4 regions of the Halomonas sp. Ps84H-12 genome follow, and region 3 is predicted to be linked to each of the others. Evidence: predicted binding sites of a transcription regulator. Region 3 holds the regulator's gene; each other region holds the start of a gene.
What was found. Region 3 encodes FNR, which switches genes on or off when oxygen is low (the NO sensors DNR and NnrR bind a similar motif). Its sites were predicted from a motif close to TTGATNTANATCAA; they were not measured.
Positions count from the first base shown of each region.

Region 1 (4,297 bases), on a different contig from region 3:
CCGGTATGCCCCGTGATGTGGTGCAGCTGCTGCCGGGTGACGGCCCTACCGTGGGCAGCGTGCTGACTTCTGACCCGCGCATTACCGGCGTAGTGTTTACCGGCGGTACCGACACAGCGCAAATTATTAACCGTGCTCTCGCCGCTCGTGATAACGCGCCGCTACCCACGCTGATCGCTGAAACCGGCGGCATGAACGCGATAATCGTTGACTCCACCGCCCTGCCTGAGCAGGTCGTCGTGGATGTCATTCAGTCTGCCTTCCAGAGTGCTGGCCAGCGCTGCTCTGCCCTGCGGGTGCTTTACCTTCAGGAAGATGTTGCTGACCGCGTTATCGAAATCCTCAAGGGGGCAATGAGCGAACTGCGCATTGGCGACCCTCGTGACCTGGGTACCGATGTCGGCCCGGTCATTGATGAAGACGCCCGTAAAGGCTTGATGGAGCACATCGAGAAGCTCAAAGGCGAGAACCGCTTAGTCGCCGAAACACCGATGTCTGCCGAGCACACCCAGCACGGCACCTTTGTACCGCCGGTGGCGTTTACCATCGACAGCATTGATGCCCTTTCTCGCGAGCAGTTTGGCCCGGTGCTGCACATTGTGCGCTACAAAGCCCGCGAGCTTGATAAGGTGATCAACGATATTAATGGCCGGGGTTATGGCCTGACATTTGGGGTGCATAGCCGTAACGAATCCTTTGCCGCTGAAATAGCGCAGAAAATTCGGGTAGGCAATGTGTACATCAACCGTAATATCATCGGTGCTGTTGTTGGTGTTCAGCCGTTTGGTGGCCAAGGGTTGTCAGGTACTGGCCCTAAAGCAGGCGGGCCGCACTATTTGCAGCGCTTTGTGACCGAAAAAACGATTACTAATAACACCGCCGCCCTGGGTGGCAACGCGTCGCTTCTGGCGCTAGGGGATGAGTAACGGCTCATCAACACTACTAACCTGAACTCCTGAAAAGGAACCGTCTCATGGTTGACAACAATAGAGCGATTGCCTTCACATTCGCGGCCCCTCCAGGCCGTGTGCTGGGTATAGGGAACATTGCACATAAACGTAGCCATACCCCCTCTAATGACATCCCTAGCGGTTACTCGCTAGGGTCAGCGACTTGAATACGAAAAGGGGTTAACAACAACAAGACTGCGCGGCGGCCAACGTTACTTGGTCGGCGCAGGCACCTGTCGGAGCTAGCTCCGTCCTGATGAATTGGAGATATTTTATGGATATTGGCGTTTGGGTCAGCCTTTTTGCCTACTTTGCGCTCATGATTGCCATCGGCGTTTATGCTATGCGCAAAGCGACATCTACGTCTGAGGATTACATGCTGGGTGGCCGTACCCTCAGCCCTAAAGTAGCCGCCCTGTCGGCTGGCGCGTCGGATATGAGCGGCTGGCTGCTACTGGGTTTACCAGGGGCAATGTTCGTCTCTGGCTTGGGTTCGGCCTGGATCGGGATTGGCCTATTTGTGGGCGCACTCTTTAACTGGATTCTGGTCGCGCCGCGCCTTCGTGAACAGACAGTTCACTATGGTAACGCGATTACCATTCCAGCCTTCCTAGCCAACCGTTTCCCCACTCGGGCGCTGTCGCTGAGAACGGTGTCCGCTATCGTCATCGTGATTTTCTTCGCCGTTTACACTGCTTCTGGCTTGGTCGCAGGCGGCAAACTGTTTGAGAGCGCCTTTGCTGGCGTTATCAACATCGGTGGTATGAGCGACTACGCGGTGGGTGTGGTAATCACGCTGGGCGTGGTGCTGGCCTACACCGTGGTTGGCGGCTTTTTGGCCGTGAGCATGACGGACTTTGTGCAAGGCTGCATCATGATGCTGGCTTTGGTCATCATGCCAGCAGTAGTACTGTTTGGCGAAGGCGGTGGTGGCTTTACTCAAGCCTCACAGACCCTCAATGAAGTTGATCCCACGCTGCTGTCGTGGACTGAAGGGTTGACGTTCATTGGGTGGCTCTCTGCCGTTACCTGGGGCCTGGGCTATTTTGGTCAGCCGCATATTATCGTGCGCTTTATGGCTATCCGTACGCTGCAAGATGTTCCGATTGCCCGCAACATCGGCATGAGCTGGATGGCTATTTCCCTGATCGGTGCGGTCTCTCTCGGCATCTTTGGTCGCGCCTATGCGGTTCGCAATGGGATGGAAGTCCAAGACCCGGAAACGATCTTTATCATCCTGGCTGAGTTGCTGTTCCATCCGCTGATCACCGGCTTCCTCTACGCGGCCCTGCTTGCTGCTGTGATGAGTACTATTTCTAGCCAGCTGCTGGTGTCATCTTCATCACTGACCGAGGACTTCTATCGCCTGTTCCTGCGTAAAGAAGCTACAGACAAAGAGTGTGTGGCCGTAGGTCGTGTCAGTGTTGTGCTAGTGGGTCTGATCGCAGCCGTGATTGCCTCTGACCCGAACTCGCAAGTGCTGGGGCTGGTGAGTAACGCTTGGGCAGGTTTTGGTGCCGCCTTTGGCCCGCTGATTATTCTGTCGCTGATGTGGTCGCGTACAAACGGCGCAGGTGCTATCGCCGGTATGGTGGTGGGTGCTGCCACGGTTATGATCTGGATTGCGCTGGGCTGGAACGGCTCCTTCATGGGTGGCCCTGGCGTTTACGAGATCATCCCAGGCTTTATCGCTTCTTTCATTGCCATCCTGGCAGTAAGCAGCATAACCGCCGATGCTGGCGAGTATCAGCATATTGAACGCTAAACGAGCGTAACGTCGCTTAATTAGCCTAAGGCTTAACGGGTTGCAGTTAACCCGTTAAGCCTCCTCTTTTTTAGCCCCTTCTTTAGCCCCTTCTCCCTTCAGATATTTACCTTGCTAGGCGCTGAACCTATCAGTTCACAGCTCTTTGCCCTAGGTCAATAACGCTCCCTCGTTGGCTCGATACACTGGCTATATGGTTTACGACAACTTTAAACCACTCACCCACCATGTTATCGGTCAGGAGCGACGCTATGCGCCATTTATCACCGCCTACCCTACTCGCCACTGGGCTTGCCGCTGCCACCTTAGCAGTTAGCAGCCAAGCCGTTGCCTATGGCGCTGGCGATTTCTTTACCCGCGTTGGCGTTGCCAACATCGCGCCGAAAAGCGACAACGGCTCGCTCGCAGGTGGTGCCTTCGCGGTCGATGCTCAGGATAAAACCGACTTCGCTTTCACCCTGGGCTACCGTTTCCACGACAAAATGGGCGTGGAGCTACTGGCTGCGCTCCCTTTCGAGCATGACATTGAACTCAACGGTGACAACCTAGCATCAACAAAGCTCCTGCCGCCCACTCTAACGCTACAGTATTACCCACTGGGTGGTAGCGACTCTCAAGTACAGCCCTACGTGGGTGCGGGTATTAACTACACGCGCTTCTCCGATGAGAGCCTCGCCATTGGCGAACTTGAGCTAGACGACTCATGGGGCGCGGCCGCTCAAGTTGGTGTTGATCTACTCATTGATGACCACTGGGCACTCAACGCCGCTGCCTGGTACTTAGACATCGACACCGACGCCTCTATTAATGGCGCAGGTGCGGGCACCGTCGAGATTGACCCCATGGTGGTCATGGCAGGCTTGAGCTACCGCTTCTAGCTTCTAGCTTCTAGCTTCTAGCTCCCACCTTCGCTAACACGTAAAAAATGCCCAGAGCTTGCCTCTGGGCATTGATTTGGTCTGCCTTACTCGCGTGGTTAATTCTCTGTGACCAGCTTGTCGACACGCTCCACCGCTTTCACTACCAATAGCTGATCGCTTGCTCTTACCTTCTCCTGCATTAAATACGCCGCCACCGCTGGAGCGACTTCACACTTGGCGGGCATGGCAGCCTCGGCTTCAATAAGTGCATTTAAGCGGGCAACAAAGACATAGCGCACCCACTGGGGCAGCGACATGGTATCAATACAAAAAGGCTGCTGACTGGCAAAAGCGGCCGCATCTGGGGTGGGCGTGCGCCACAGATTAGCGGCCTTCATGGCGGCTTCAAGCTCAAGAAGCGCGGTTTGAAGCTGTTGATGGACGCTCATAAGCACCTTATGGGTTGGTCATATTTAGCGTTCATTATCCCAACTCTGTGGGTAAGTTGCCACTCAAAGGCGTGCTCAATGGAGTTATTCACCGATTCACAGAAAACCTGCAAGAGGCTGTGGATAAACTATGGAAAGGTGTCGCCACCGCTAGTCTCACGCGGCTTACGCAAAGTTGCTCATTTTTTAACCACTTAGATGATAAAGCATGGATAAATCAGCGGTTGCGGCTGACAGTGGCAGAACAGCAAGGTAGAGTGCAGGCTTGAAATG
Region 1 covers NZ_JAMXSJ010000022.1:27,161-31,457, forward strand. The annotation lists gene putA (bifunctional proline dehydrogenase/L-glutamate gamma-semialdehyde dehydrogenase PutA) at 1-926, shown strand, start outside; gene putP (sodium/proline symporter PutP) at 1,225-2,715, shown strand; gene NH344_RS11635 (OmpW family outer membrane protein) at 2,967-3,593, shown strand; gene NH344_RS11640 (YqcC family protein) at 3,692-4,024, opposite strand.
Region 1: NH344_RS11635 (OmpW family outer membrane protein) is a predicted target of FNR. The motif match lies at 2,861-2,874, and genes of this name have one in related genera.

Region 2 (4,297 bases), on a different contig from region 3:
CCAAACGTACCGACAATACCTAACAGGCCGGAAGAGCCAGCGGGGATGCCATAGTGGTGAAAGCCTGCGCTGTTACGGGCGACGTGCTGAACGTCCATCAGCACCACCCAACGGAACATCCAGCCCATATGAATAGCTACCAGACCGAGTAGCCAAGCCCAGGCAAGCAGTGCGGGTTGGCGTTGGGTCGAGCGTGAGAGTAACCACGCCACCGCTATAAAAAGTGCTATGCCAGTAATACCGCCCCACAGCGCGGTGCTACGCCAGGAAGGGCTGTGACGAACAGACTCCAGCGCTGCGGCGACCGAGCCAACGTTGGCGTTAATACCATCCAGGAACCAGCTAGCCGCGATTAAACCCGCTACGGCACAGAAGGCGAGTAGGACATACAGCATTTGCCGAACGGTGGCGTGCGAACACAGCCCGCTTACCCGGTTGAGTACCAACACCAGCCCTGCTGCCGCGATGAAGCCTGTCGCAACCAGCATGGGCGGAAGCCATACGGTGTTCCATAGCGGGCGTGCTTTCACAATGGCAAGCTCCGCGCCGGTATAAAGCATAATGCCGCTGGAAAGCAGTAGTGCGGCTAGCCCCACAATGGCCACTAGCGCTCTGGGAGTGGCGCTATCGCCCAGGCTTAGCCATTTAGCCATCCATCCGCTCAGCCCTGGCGCATTGCGCTGGGCCTGGAGCGCCGGGCGCCAAGCCAGCCAGGCAAGGCCCAGTACGCTGACGAGATAGAGCGGCAGAACCACGCTGCCGATGGACATCCACGAGTGGGTGTTGGCGTAAGCATAAAAGTGCCAAAAGCGCAGCGGTTGGTGTAGATCTGCAAGTAGTGCAACAGGTGCGACCAGCGTGGTGCTGACGCAAGCGATGAGTGCAAGACGTGCGGTGGGCAGCCACGCTTTTTTGCCGAAGATTAACGCGGGGGCTGCAAGCCAGAGACTCGCGTAGGAGACGGCGATCATGAAAAAGTACTGTACTGCCCAGGGGTACCAGGCAATGTCATAACGCGGGGCGAGCAGTTCAATGGTGGAATTCATAGCCCATCTCCTGGCCGTGGGGATCAAACACTTCAAGCGCCACGGGTTCCGCCACGGGGCGTGTAGTGAAGCGTTCATCCATCCCGAGGTAGAACACTTGGGGAAGCGTATTTTTTTCTGGCTGAAGTACCATCAGTGCATCACGGTGCTCTTGAATCATGCAGCTGATTTGGCTGTCAGGATTGCGCATATCACCAATAATCCGCGCACCTCCAACACAGCTTTCAACACACGCGGGCAGTAGCCCTGCCTCTAAACGGTGCGCGCAGAACGTGCATTTGTCGGCGGTTTGGGTGCGCTCGTTAATAAAGCGGGCGTCGTAAGGGCAGGCGTTAACGCAATAAGCGCAGCCCACGCAGCGGTCGCTGTCCACCACCACGATGCCATCCTGCTGTTGGTAGGTAGCTTCAACGGGACAAACGGGTACGCAGGGCGGGTTTTCGCAGTGATTGCACAGCCTGGGCAGCATAAACGTGGCCAGCTCACCGCTCTCCTGGTGCTGCACTTCGTACTGGGAGACTGTGGTGCGAAACTGGCCAAGCGGGGCGGCGTTCTCAATATGGCACGACACCGTGCAAGCCTGGCAGCCGATGCATTGGCGAAGATCAATCAGCATGCCGTAGCGCTTTGTGGGATCACCTTCGCGCCGGGCAGGCTGCTGATTAATGCCTGCTTGGGCAAGGCTAGAAAAGGGTACCAGTGCAGCGCCTGCACTTAAGCGGGCCAGCTGGCCGAGTAGCGAGCGGCGTATGGCGTCCATAGCGCCTCCTTAGCGGGTAAAACGTCATTCGCAGGGGCGAATGGTCGGGGTACGCTAAGACTACGCCTTACGTTGAAGGGGAAAGTTGATTCTCGTCAATGAGTTAGCGCGCTTTTCTTAATGCTCACTTAATCTTAAAACGCTAACTGATTGTTTTCATGAAAGATGTCTTATTAAGCGTGACAAACAAAAACAGGCTGACCCAATGGGCCAGCCTGTATCGAAAGGGGGTAGATTCTGTGTAGTAGCTGTTGCTATGGCGCCTCCAGCTCTAACGTGCGGCGCAGGACATTAAGCTCGTTGATGTCCAGATGCTCTAGCCTTCCGGCGAGCAGGTCGCTGATCTTTTGAACGGGTAAGCCAGCTTGGCGGGCTATTTCGCGGCTTCCCAGATCTGATACGGCGATCAGACGGGTAATAATACGCATGAGGCGCGTACGTTTTTCTAAATCCCTGACATCGAGGTCAGGGCTGCTTCGCGGAGGATCTAATGATTCTGCGTGAGCAGTTGAGTATGCCGTACTCATGTGACTCCATCAGTCGGAAATGACAAACACACAATGCCGCCAACTCACGCGGTTTTCAATGCCTAATTTGATGAAAATTTCACGCAGCGAGTAACACCCGCAAATGCCCGTGGCTCTGGTAAACTATGCGCCTTCCTAATTCTGAGTGAGCCGCGCTTTGCACGGCTTATGGACTGCTTTCTAGCTTAAATAGGCCGTTGGCCGAGGAGTTTTGCATGTCGAACAGCGCACCCAAAGTGGGCGTGATCATGGGGTCGAAGTCTGATTGGCCGGTCATGGAGCACGCGGTGGCGATGTTAGAGCGGTTGGGCGTTCCCTACGAAACCCGTGTGGTATCGGCGCATCGCACACCCGACCTGCTGTTCGAATATGCAAAAAGTGCCGCTGAGCGTGGCCTGCAGGTGATTGTGGCAGGCGCAGGCGGTGCCGCTCATTTGCCGGGTATGGTCGCATCACAAACGGCACTGCCGGTGCTGGGTGTGCCGGTGGAGTCTAAAGCGCTGAAGGGCTTGGATTCACTGCTTTCCATCGCCCAAATGCCGGGTGGTATTGCGGTAGGCACCCTGGCTATTGGCAAAGCCGGTGCCACCAACGCAGGCCTGCTGGCCGCACAAATTGTGGGTCTTCAGGACAGCGCCGTGCGCGAAGCTGTTGAGGCGTTCCGCGCCGAGCAGACCCAGTTGGTGCTGGATAACCCCGACCCGCGCCCTGACGTAGACTCCTCGGCCCAATAGGTAGCCATCATGAGCGCACAGAGTGCAAAACATATGATTGCAAAAAACATTGGTGTCCTCGGTGCAGGCCAACTCGGGCGTATGCTGGCGCTGGCAGGTTATCCGCTGGGCAACACCTTCACCTTTTTAGATACCACCGGTAACCCCAGCGCGGGTATCGGCGAGGTGATTGTCGACCCGGAGAACCAGCATCTGGCGGCGTTTCTGGATAAGGTCGATGTAGTGACCTATGAATTCGAGCACCTCCCCGTTGAGTTGGTAAAGCAGATTGAGCAGCACAAGCCGGTTTATCCCGGCAGTCGCGCTATTGCGGTGTGCCAAAACCGTGTAGAAGAGAAAACGCTGTTTGATCGCTTGGGTATTCCCACGCCGGCCTATCGCGTGGTGGAAAGTGCTGAGCAGCTCGCTGCCGCCGCCGCTGAGCTTGGTTGCCCGGTAGTGGCCAAATCGGTCACGGAAGGCTACGACGGCAAAGGGCAGGCGGTGCTGAAAGCACCGGAACAGGCTCAAGAGGCGTGGGAGGCCATTGGCCATTCGCAGCTGATCGTTGAGGCGTTTGTCGATTTTGTGCGCGAAGTATCGATGATTGCGGTGCGTGGCCGCGATGGGGAAGTGGTGTTCTACCCCATGGCAGAGAACCAGCACGTAGACGGCATTCTGCGTTATTCAGTGGCGCCGCTGCCCGACCTGGACGACAGTGTTCAGCAAACCGCCGATGGCTACATTCGTGCGCTGCTGGATGAGCTGGATTACGTGGGCGTGCTGGCGCTGGAGCTGTTCCAAACCCGTGATGGCAGCCTGCTGGCCAACGAAATGGCCCCGCGGGTGCATAACTCCGGCCACTGGACGATGGACGGCGCAGTGACCAGCCAGTTCGAGAACCATCTGCGGGCAGTTCAAGGCTTGCCGTTAGGCGCAACCAACGCCATTGCGCCCACCTGCATGGTGAATGTGATTGGCCTGGAAGGTGATAACGCCGCGCTGCTAGCCATTGCCGACACCCACCTGCATCGCTACGACAAAGCCGAGCGCCCAGGGCGTAAGCTGGCTCACGTTAACGTCGTGGCGTCGAGTCACGCCGAGCTGCTTGAAAAAGTGCGTGCTTGTCAGGCGTTGATACCCGATGCGCCCCCCGTTGAGTGGAGTTTTGAATCTACGTTATGAACAACGAAGCCGCCTGAAAAGGCGGCTTTTTAATTTCTGATGGTGACTACTTTTGTGACTTAAACG
Region 2 covers NZ_JAMXSJ010000010.1:67,894-72,190, reverse strand. The annotation lists gene nrfD (NrfD/PsrC family molybdoenzyme membrane anchor subunit) at 1-1,046, opposite strand, end outside; gene dsrO (sulfate reduction electron transfer complex DsrMKJOP subunit DsrO) at 1,030-1,806, opposite strand; gene NH344_RS18340 (XRE family transcriptional regulator) at 2,061-2,333, opposite strand; gene purE (5-(carboxyamino)imidazole ribonucleotide mutase) at 2,549-3,067, shown strand; gene NH344_RS07355 (5-(carboxyamino)imidazole ribonucleotide synthase) at 3,101-4,231, shown strand.
Region 2: dsrO (sulfate reduction electron transfer complex DsrMKJOP subunit DsrO) is a predicted target of FNR. The motif match lies at 1,892-1,905, and genes of this name have one in related genera.

Region 3 (4,297 bases):
TAATGCGCTGCGCCTCACGCGCTGGCGTACCTCACCCGCTCCTCAGATAGCCCCAGCCACACCGGTGACCGTATGACCATTCTCTACCTACTGATTCCGCTGTCGCTGATTCTGTTGGGGCTGGCAGTGTGGGCGTTCTTCTGGGCCGTGAAGAATGACCAGTTCGACGACTTGGAAGGCCCTGCCCATCGCATTCTGTTCGACGACGATGAGAACGATCTCACCCCCGAACAGCGCGCCGAGCGCAAAAAAGGTACCAAGCCACCCCGTGACCGTGAGCCACCGCCGTGAACCCGACCGGACTTGACCTGCCGCCGTTGATGGCGGCGTTTGTGTTTGGCCTGATGGGGGGTGCTCACTGCATTGGCATGTGCGGCGGCATCATGAGTGCGCTCACCTTTGCCGTGCCGCCCAGCATGCGCCACCCAGCTCGCATGGGGGGATTGCTGCTCAGCTATAACACGGGCCGTATCCTGAGCTATATGACGGCAGGGGCCTTGGTGGCCGCGCTCGGCACCTTAGTATCGCTGTCACCTCAGGCGCGTATCGCGCTGCAGGTCGTCGCGGCGGTGATGCTGATCCTAATGGCGCTGTATATCGCCAACTGGTGGAAAGGGCTATTGAAAGTCGAAGCCGTGGGGCGCAGGCTATGGCGCTTCATCGAACCCGTCGGGCGGCGTTTGATGCCCGTGGTTCACCTGCCGCAAGCCTTTGCGCTCGGTGCCCTGTGGGGCTGGCTGCCTTGTGGGCTGGTGTACTCGATGCTCGCCTGGAGCTTGGCCATCGCCGACCCGCTACAAGGGGCGCTATTGATGGGGGCCTTCGGCCTGGGAACGCTGCCTGCCCTGTTAGCCACGGGTCTGGCCGCCCGCCAGCTCAGCCAGTTAATTCGTCACCCGGCGACTCGTAGCCTTGCGGCGCTGACGATTATCGGTTTTGCCCTGTGGCAGCTTTGGGCGCTGATGCCCCATGCCGGGCATTAAGAGCTTACCCATCAAACTCCTCTAGACAATACTCAATATAAACATCCTATCGCTTGATATAGCTCAACGCTTTCCCTTCTACGCTGACGTAGCATTCCAACACGCGTTCGAGCTGCGAAGCTCGTCGCTTATGTTGATCGGTTCTTGCTTTGCCCTGCTACTTAGGAGCGCTCCTTATGCCCGTTCATGCCACTGCTGCTCTCGCTCACCCTATTTCCGCAGCGGTTGAGGCCACCGCCTGGGATGACGCCCTGATACGCCGCTACGACACCAGCGGCCCTCGCTACACCTCATACCCTACAGCACTCTCATTTCACGACCAGTTCACCGCTGACGATATGACCCAGGCGCTTGAACGCAGCAATGCCAGCCAAAAGCCGCTCTCACTTTATGTTCATGTACCCTTTTGTCGCAAAATCTGTTTTTACTGCGCGTGCAATAAAATCGCCACGAAAAATACAGCCCTCGCAGAGCCCTACTTGTCTCGGCTGGATCGAGAAATGGTGCTGACCTCCCGGCATCTTGATACAAAGCGGCCAGTGCAGCAGCTGCACTGGGGCGGCGGCACGCCGACGTTCTTAACCCTGGCGCAGATGAGCGATTTAATAGACCGCCTGGATGCACGGTTTGGCTTATCGAGCGCACCGGACCGCGACTACGCTATTGAAATTGACCCACGCGAAGCGGATGTCTTTACCCTGCGCCACCTGCAGTCGCTGGGCTTTAATCGCTTAAGCCTGGGCGTTCAGGATCTCAACCCACAGGTGCAGGCAGCGATTAATCGCGTGCAGCCACGGGTGCTCACTGAAACCTTGATGGATGAGGCGCACCGGCTTGGTTTTCGCTCGCTCAACCTCGATTTAATTTATGGCCTGCCCTTTCAAACCGAGCAAAGCTTCGCTGATACCCTAAGCCAAGTGATTGAACTGGGCCCGGCACGGCTGTCGGTCTTTAACTATGCCCATATGCCAACCCGCTTTGCGCCCCAACGACGTATTAATGAAGCCGACCTGCCCAGCGCGGATGAAAAACTGGCTATTTTGCGTACCACTATTGAGATGCTGACCCAAGCGGGCTATGTACATATTGGTATGGATCACTTTGCTCGCCCAGAGGACAGCTTGGCTCAGGCACAGCGCTACGGTACGCTGCAGCGCAACTTCCAGGGCTACTCAAGCCATTCCCAGTGCGACTTGATTGGTTTGGGGGTGTCGGCTATTTCTCGGGTAGATGACGTTTACGCACAAAACCCCACTCAGCTGTCCCACTATGAAGCTGCCTTAGATGAAGGTAGGCTAGCGACCGTAAAAGGGTTACTCTTAAATAAGGATGACCTAATGCGCAGAGAGGTGATTGAGCGCTTAATGTGCGATATGGCCATTGACCTTGAAGCAATAGGCCAGCGTTGGCAGATAAATGCCGCTGACTACTTTTCAACCGCTCTTGAACGGTTGAAAACCGCCGAGCAGGATGGCCTGCTAGTGCGCCAAGGCCTCTATTTACAAGCTACGCCCACCGGACGGCTGTTGATTCGGCACTTAGCCATGGCCTTCGATAATCACCTGCAACATCAGGGCAACCAACGCTACTCGAAGATTTTATAAGCGTATCGAGACACCTACCCCCTGCGCCTATGATGGCTAATAAAAAGGGAGCACCACATGTCATATCCTGCCAGCCAACGACGTTCACTGCTGCAAGAGGCGCGCTGCCAAACCTGTAGCCTAAGCTCGCTGTGCCTACCGCTTGCCCTAGAGCTTGAGGATATGAGCCAGTTCGATGCGATTATCCGCCGCCGCTCGCCGTTGAAAAAAGGCGAGCGGCTGTTTCGCCAAGGAGATCCTTTCACCAGCGTTTACGCGGTGCGCTCTGGCAGCTTGAAGCAGGTGACTAGCGAAGGGAATGGCAACGACCAGCTCACCAATTTCTTTCTACCCAGCGAGCTGGTGGGTCTGGATGGGATTGACGAAGAACACTACCCCGGCACCGTGATTGCCCTGGAAACCACCACGGTATGCGAAATTCCGTTTGACCGTTTGGACTCGCTCTCCGAGGAGCTGCCCGAACTGCGCGGCCAGCTTTACCGCAGCATGAGCAAGGAACTACGAGACGACCGGCGGATGATGCGTTTACTGTCACGCAAAACTGCCGATCAGCGGCTGGCCAGCTTTTTGATTACACTTTCTGACCGTTTTCGGCGCCGGGGCTACTCCCCCTATAGCTTCCGGCTTTCCATGTCACGGGCAGATATGGGCAACTATCTAGGCCTCGCGGTGGAGACGGTTAGCCGTATTCTTAGCCGCTTTCAGCAGCAAAACGTGGTGGCCGTCTCCGGGCGCGAGGTCAATATTTTGGATATGCAGCGCCTCATCACCCTAGCTGAAGAGGAAGCCCAGGCGGTTAACTCACGTTAAACGCCTGAATGCGCCCTTCCATCAATGCGGCCTGCTTCGCTTCCAGACCGGCAAAATCAAACAGCTCACGGTCGGCAAGCTGCGAAGGGGCAACGTTGGTCACCGCTTTGAACATACTCTCCAACCGGCCGGGGTGTTTTTTATCCCACTCCGCCAGCATCTCTTTGACAACCTGGCGCTGCATATTGGGCTGAGAGCCGCACAGGTTGCAGGGAATGATCGGAAACTCCATCAGCCTTGAAAACTCCGCAATATCCGCCTCTTTGCAGTAGGCCAGCGGGCGAATCACGATGTTTTTACCATCATCCGAGAGCAGCTTCGGTGGCATGGCTTTTAAGGTGCCGCCAAAGAACATATTGAGAAACAGCGTCTCCAGGATATCTTCCCGGTGGTGACCCAAAGCAATTTTGTTGGCCCCAATCTCCTCGGCAAAGCCATACAACGAACCACGCCGCAGCCTTGAGCAGAGTGCGCAGGTGGTTTTACCTTCCGGGGTTTTCTCCTTCACCACCGAGTAGGTATCACGCTCCAGAATGTGATATTCCACGCCTTGCTTATCCAGGTACTGGGGCAACACGTGTTCTGGGAAACCTGGCTGCTTCTGATCCATATTGACCGCTACCAGGGAAAAATTAACCGGTGCGTTGCGCTGTAGGTTGCGTAGAATCTCCAGCATCGTATAGCTATCTTTACCACCAGAGAGACACACCATGACCCGATCGCCATCCTCGATCATGTTGTAATCGATGATGGCGTTCCCTACTTCGCGCCGCAGGCGTTTTTGCAACTTGTTGAATTCACGCTTCTGCTTGGCATCCTGCAGCTCATGCTGCTGGACAAGGGGCTCGTCAGACGCGCTGTCTGACGAAGTGGGGTCAAAGTAGTCAGGTTGTAACATGA
Region 3 covers NZ_JAMXSJ010000017.1:72,959-77,255, forward strand. The annotation lists gene NH344_RS10085 (heavy metal translocating P-type ATPase) at 1-76, shown strand, start outside; gene ccoS (cbb3-type cytochrome oxidase assembly protein CcoS) at 73-291, shown strand; gene NH344_RS10095 (sulfite exporter TauE/SafE family protein) at 288-983, shown strand; gene hemN (oxygen-independent coproporphyrinogen III oxidase) at 1,160-2,587, shown strand; gene fnr (fumarate/nitrate reduction transcriptional regulator Fnr) at 2,645-3,397, shown strand; gene ttcA (tRNA 2-thiocytidine(32) synthetase TtcA) at 3,384-4,295, opposite strand.

Region 4 (4,297 bases), on a different contig from region 3:
ACCGTGGCCCACACCATGGTTTTGTAACCAAACAGTCGCTTGCGGGCGAAGGTGGCGATGACTTCAGAGAACACGCCAAAGGCCGGCAGAATCAGAATGTACACTTCCGGGTGACCCCATGCCCAAATGAGGTTGACGTACATCATCATGTTGCCGCCAAAGTCATTGGTGAAGAAGTGCATACCGAAGTAGCGGTCAAGGGTTAACAGCGCGATGGTCGCGGTCAGAATCGGGAAAGAGGCAATGATGAGGACGTTGGCGCACAGCGACGTCCAGGTAAAAATCGGCATGCGGAACAGGGTCATGCCTTTGGTGCGCATTTTCAGAATGGTAACGAAGAAGTTGATGCCGGTGAGCGTCGTGCCTATCCCGGATATTTGCAGTGCCCATATCCAGTAATCAACCCCCACCCCAGGGCTAAACTCTATCCCCGATAAAGGCGCATAAGCGAGCCAGCCGGTTTTGGCGAACTCCCCTACCACGAGGGAAATATTGACCAAAATCGCCGACACGGCGAACAGCCAGAAACTCAGGTTATTCAAAAACGGGAAAGCAACGTCGCGGGCGCCGATTTGCAGCGGCACCACCAGGTTCATCAGGCCGATGACCATGGGCATCGCAACGAAGAAGATCATGATTACGCCGTGGGCGGTAAAGATCTGATCGTAGTGTTCAGGAGGGAGATAACCAGCAGCCCCACCGGCCGCCATGGCCAACTGGGTACGCATCATAATCGCATCGGCAAAGCCGCGAAGCAGCATCACCAAGGCCACCACAAAGTACATAATGCCGAGCTTTTTGTGATCAACGGAGGTGAACCACTCGTTCCACAGCCAGCCCCATTTTCGGTAGTATGTCAGTGCGCCTAGTAGCGCGGTACCCCCAATCGCCATAAAGGCGGCAACGACCATAATGATCGGTTCGTGGTATGGAATGGCTTCTAACGTGAGTTTTCCAAACATGCTTAACCCCCCGCTTCAACGCTTGTGGGATGGCCGCCCATGGCGTGTTCATCACCCGCATGCTGATTGGTAACATGGCCGATCGCGGCCTGCTGTTGAGACGCGCTGGCGCTCTCTAGCTCGCTGGATTCACCGTGGCTATCGTGGGCATCACTGATGGCGTCACCGTGGCTTGCATGACCGCCGTGCCCACTGCCGTCACCACCGTGGAAGCTGCTGACTATCGACTCATAAAGCCCAGGCGTAACCGCCGAGAAGTACGCCACCGGGTGGTATTCCGTCGGCTGCGCTAGGGCTTCGTAACCGTCCGGGAAGGTCAGGGTGTCATCGGCGTCACGCACGTTGTCCACCCAGGCGTCGAATTCCGCCGAAGAGGTCACGTGGGCATCGAAGGTCATGCCAGAGAAGCCAGCACCGCTGTAGTTGGTGGAGCGGCCTGGGTAGACGCCCTCTTCATCGGCGATCAGGTGCACGTCGTTGTCCATGCCCGCCATGGCGTAGATCTGGCTGCCCAGGTGGGGAATGAAGAACGCATTCATCACCGAACCAGAGCTGACCCTGAAGCGCACCGGCGTATCCACCGGGAAGGCCACTTCATTGACACTGGCAATGCCCTGCTCGGGGTAGATGAACAGCCATTTCCAGTCCAGCGCCACCGCCTGTATTTCCATGGGCGCTACGCTGCTTTCGATGGGCTTGTGGGGGTCAAGGGAGTGCGAGGTTTTCCAGGTAAGAAAGGCGAGAACGGCGATGATCAAGCAGGGAACGGTCCAGACGGCAGCTTCAATCGTATTGGAGTGCGCCCAGTCCGGCAGATACTTGGCAACGCTATTGCTGCGCCGGTAGCGCCAGCCAAACAGCAGCGTCATCACAATCACCGGAATGACCACAATCAGCATCAACCCAAAGGAGGTCAGAATCAGCGAGCGTTGTTCAACGCCAATCTGCCCCTTGGGATCCAGCAATGCAGAACTGCAGCCCGTTAACAGCAAGCACAATACGACGAGCACAAAAGTGCCTCGCCTGCGCCAGTGGGTAGGTAGTTGCATGGTGTGATCTCATCAGAGAGTTGTCTAAAACAGCCCACTGCTTGGCTGGCTAACTAGCCAGCTAAGTAGCAAGCTAACTATCACCCCATACTTTTCCCAGAGCAGTGAGAGCGTAAGCGTTGCTCCGGGAAAAATATGCGCCACCGCATGGGGTTGGTGGCGAGCCTCGGCCATGCGCTGATGCGCATCAACTAAGACTAAAGTATTTTCTATTGATCTGAGTCAATCAGAAAGAGACGTTATGCCGCACCCCGCGCACCGGTTTGAAGAGGGCGATACGGAGCTTCGACCGTCTTTCATTAGGCGAGCGTGACGTTAAGCGCGGGCAGCGGATGGCGCTCCAGCAAACCAGGGGCGCGCTCGTCGTCGGTGACGATGACATCGAAGTCTTCCAGCGAGGCAAAATAGGCCGGGCGCACCACGCCAAACTTACTGGAGTCAACAATCAACAGCCGCTGCATCGCGGTGGCAATCGCCGCCTGCTTAGGCCCGACTTCGTGAAAATGAAAGCAGCTTACGCCTCGTTCGCAATCCACGCCGGCAGCAGAGATCAGCGCCTTGTTGATGCCCAAGCGCTCGATGGCCGCGCCCATGCCGTCGCTGCCAAACGATTGAGAGGACGCGTAGAAAAGCCCACCTAGCAATACGAGGCGCACATTGGGCAGCCCAGCGACGGCATTGGCTACGTTGAGCGCATAGGTCACCACGGTAAGCTCTCGGAAACGACTAAGCTGACCCAGCAGTGGAATGAGCGTGGAGCCGCAGTCGATAAACAGCGTATCGCCCTCTTCGATGAAGCTGGCCGCGCGCTGACAAAGCCGCTGTTTGACTTGGTAATGGCTCGCCTGCTGCTCGGTCAAATCGTATACCGGCGTCACGCCGGGGTAGCTGGCCATCACCAATCGCCCGCCCAACAGGCTAATGGCCGACGGCTGCGTCGAGAGATCCCGTCGAATGGTCATTTCGGAGACGCCGCACAGCTTGGCGGCATCGCGAAGATGCAGGGTTCCCCCGCTGGCCAGCGCTTCTTGCAGCATGGCCATGCGCTGTGCGCTGCGATCGTTCATGTCCGGCATCTCCTTATGATTCATTTTGTTATCGGCATTGCGCCCCGCCAGGCATCCTATGCTGAGCTAGGCCCCTGCCAATTTCCACTACTGCGCACTCTTTTCACTGGCGTCCCCCACCCGTGATGCGCTTATCACATTTAAATAGCGTTGATGTGACGATACTTGCAAATCAGCGTTAAAAAAATAACACTCAATGTTATAATTTTAACATCAACGCCAGCCTGCACGACCCACAACGTCGGTATGCCACCTCTCGTGGCACCGTAACAACCTTTGTTGAGGCTTTCATGACCGCTTTATCCCCCTCTCACGTTTCTTCGCTCGTCACGCTTGGCGCTGGCGTTTTACTGACAAGTGCTGCCTTGGCAACGCCGGCCTTTGCCGATGACTCCGAGCCGCATACCCTTGACCGTTTGTGGTCGTTCGCTAACGTATCGATCAACTACCTGGACTGGTCGAACGGCACCGAAGCGCGCACTGCTAGCAACGCAGCGAAAAGCGACTTTACGTATGTTGAAATCGAAGGCGGCGTCGGCTTTAGCTGGGGCGAATTTTACGGCTTCTTCGATTTCGAGAACCCGACCAACGACCAATTCGACCAATCCAGCGGCGGTAAAGACAACTTCCGCACCGCCGGTAAAGTGACCTCGCACATCTACCTGGGCGACAGCCCGCTATCGATTTACGCCCACCTGTACGATTTCCGCGACTACGGCTACGAGTCTCGCGAGCAGGACCAAATCCTGGGTCTGGGCTACCGCACCACGTTTGATAACGGCCTGTGGTTCAAACCGTTTATTGGCGCAGCGCGGGTACAGAGCAATAGCTATACCGGCATGAACGGCTTTATGGCTGGCTGGGTCGCGGGCTACGACTTTACCGCTCTGAACCAGAACTTCAGCGTGACCAACTGGCACGAGCAGACCTTCGGCCGTGACGACGACTACCTGACTCAGAACTACGTGGGCGATAAAGCAGGCAGCGTAGGCACCAACGGCGCACTCAGCCTGTGGTGGCATCCGTCTGATTTGATCACCACGGGCGTGCAGTACCGCTACTCAGAGAATAAACTGGGCACCCCGGATGCTTACCAAAACGCGATGATCTACTCAGTGAAGTTGAACTTACTGTAATCGCTCACACTCCTCACGATCCGAAGGTACTCCCATGACCCTCATCATGAGCCTGGTTGGTATGGTCACCCTAGTGGCCATTG
Region 4 covers NZ_JAMXSJ010000002.1:144,089-148,385, reverse strand. The annotation lists gene cyoB (cytochrome o ubiquinol oxidase subunit I) at 1-962, opposite strand, end outside; gene cyoA (ubiquinol oxidase subunit II) at 965-2,011, opposite strand; gene NH344_RS01705 (DeoR/GlpR family DNA-binding transcription regulator) at 2,311-3,078, opposite strand; gene NH344_RS01700 (outer membrane protein OmpK) at 3,369-4,214, shown strand; gene NH344_RS01695 (NupC/NupG family nucleoside CNT transporter) at 4,249-4,297, shown strand, end outside.
Region 4: cyoA (ubiquinol oxidase subunit II) is a predicted target of FNR. The motif match lies at 2,224-2,237, and genes of this name have one in related genera.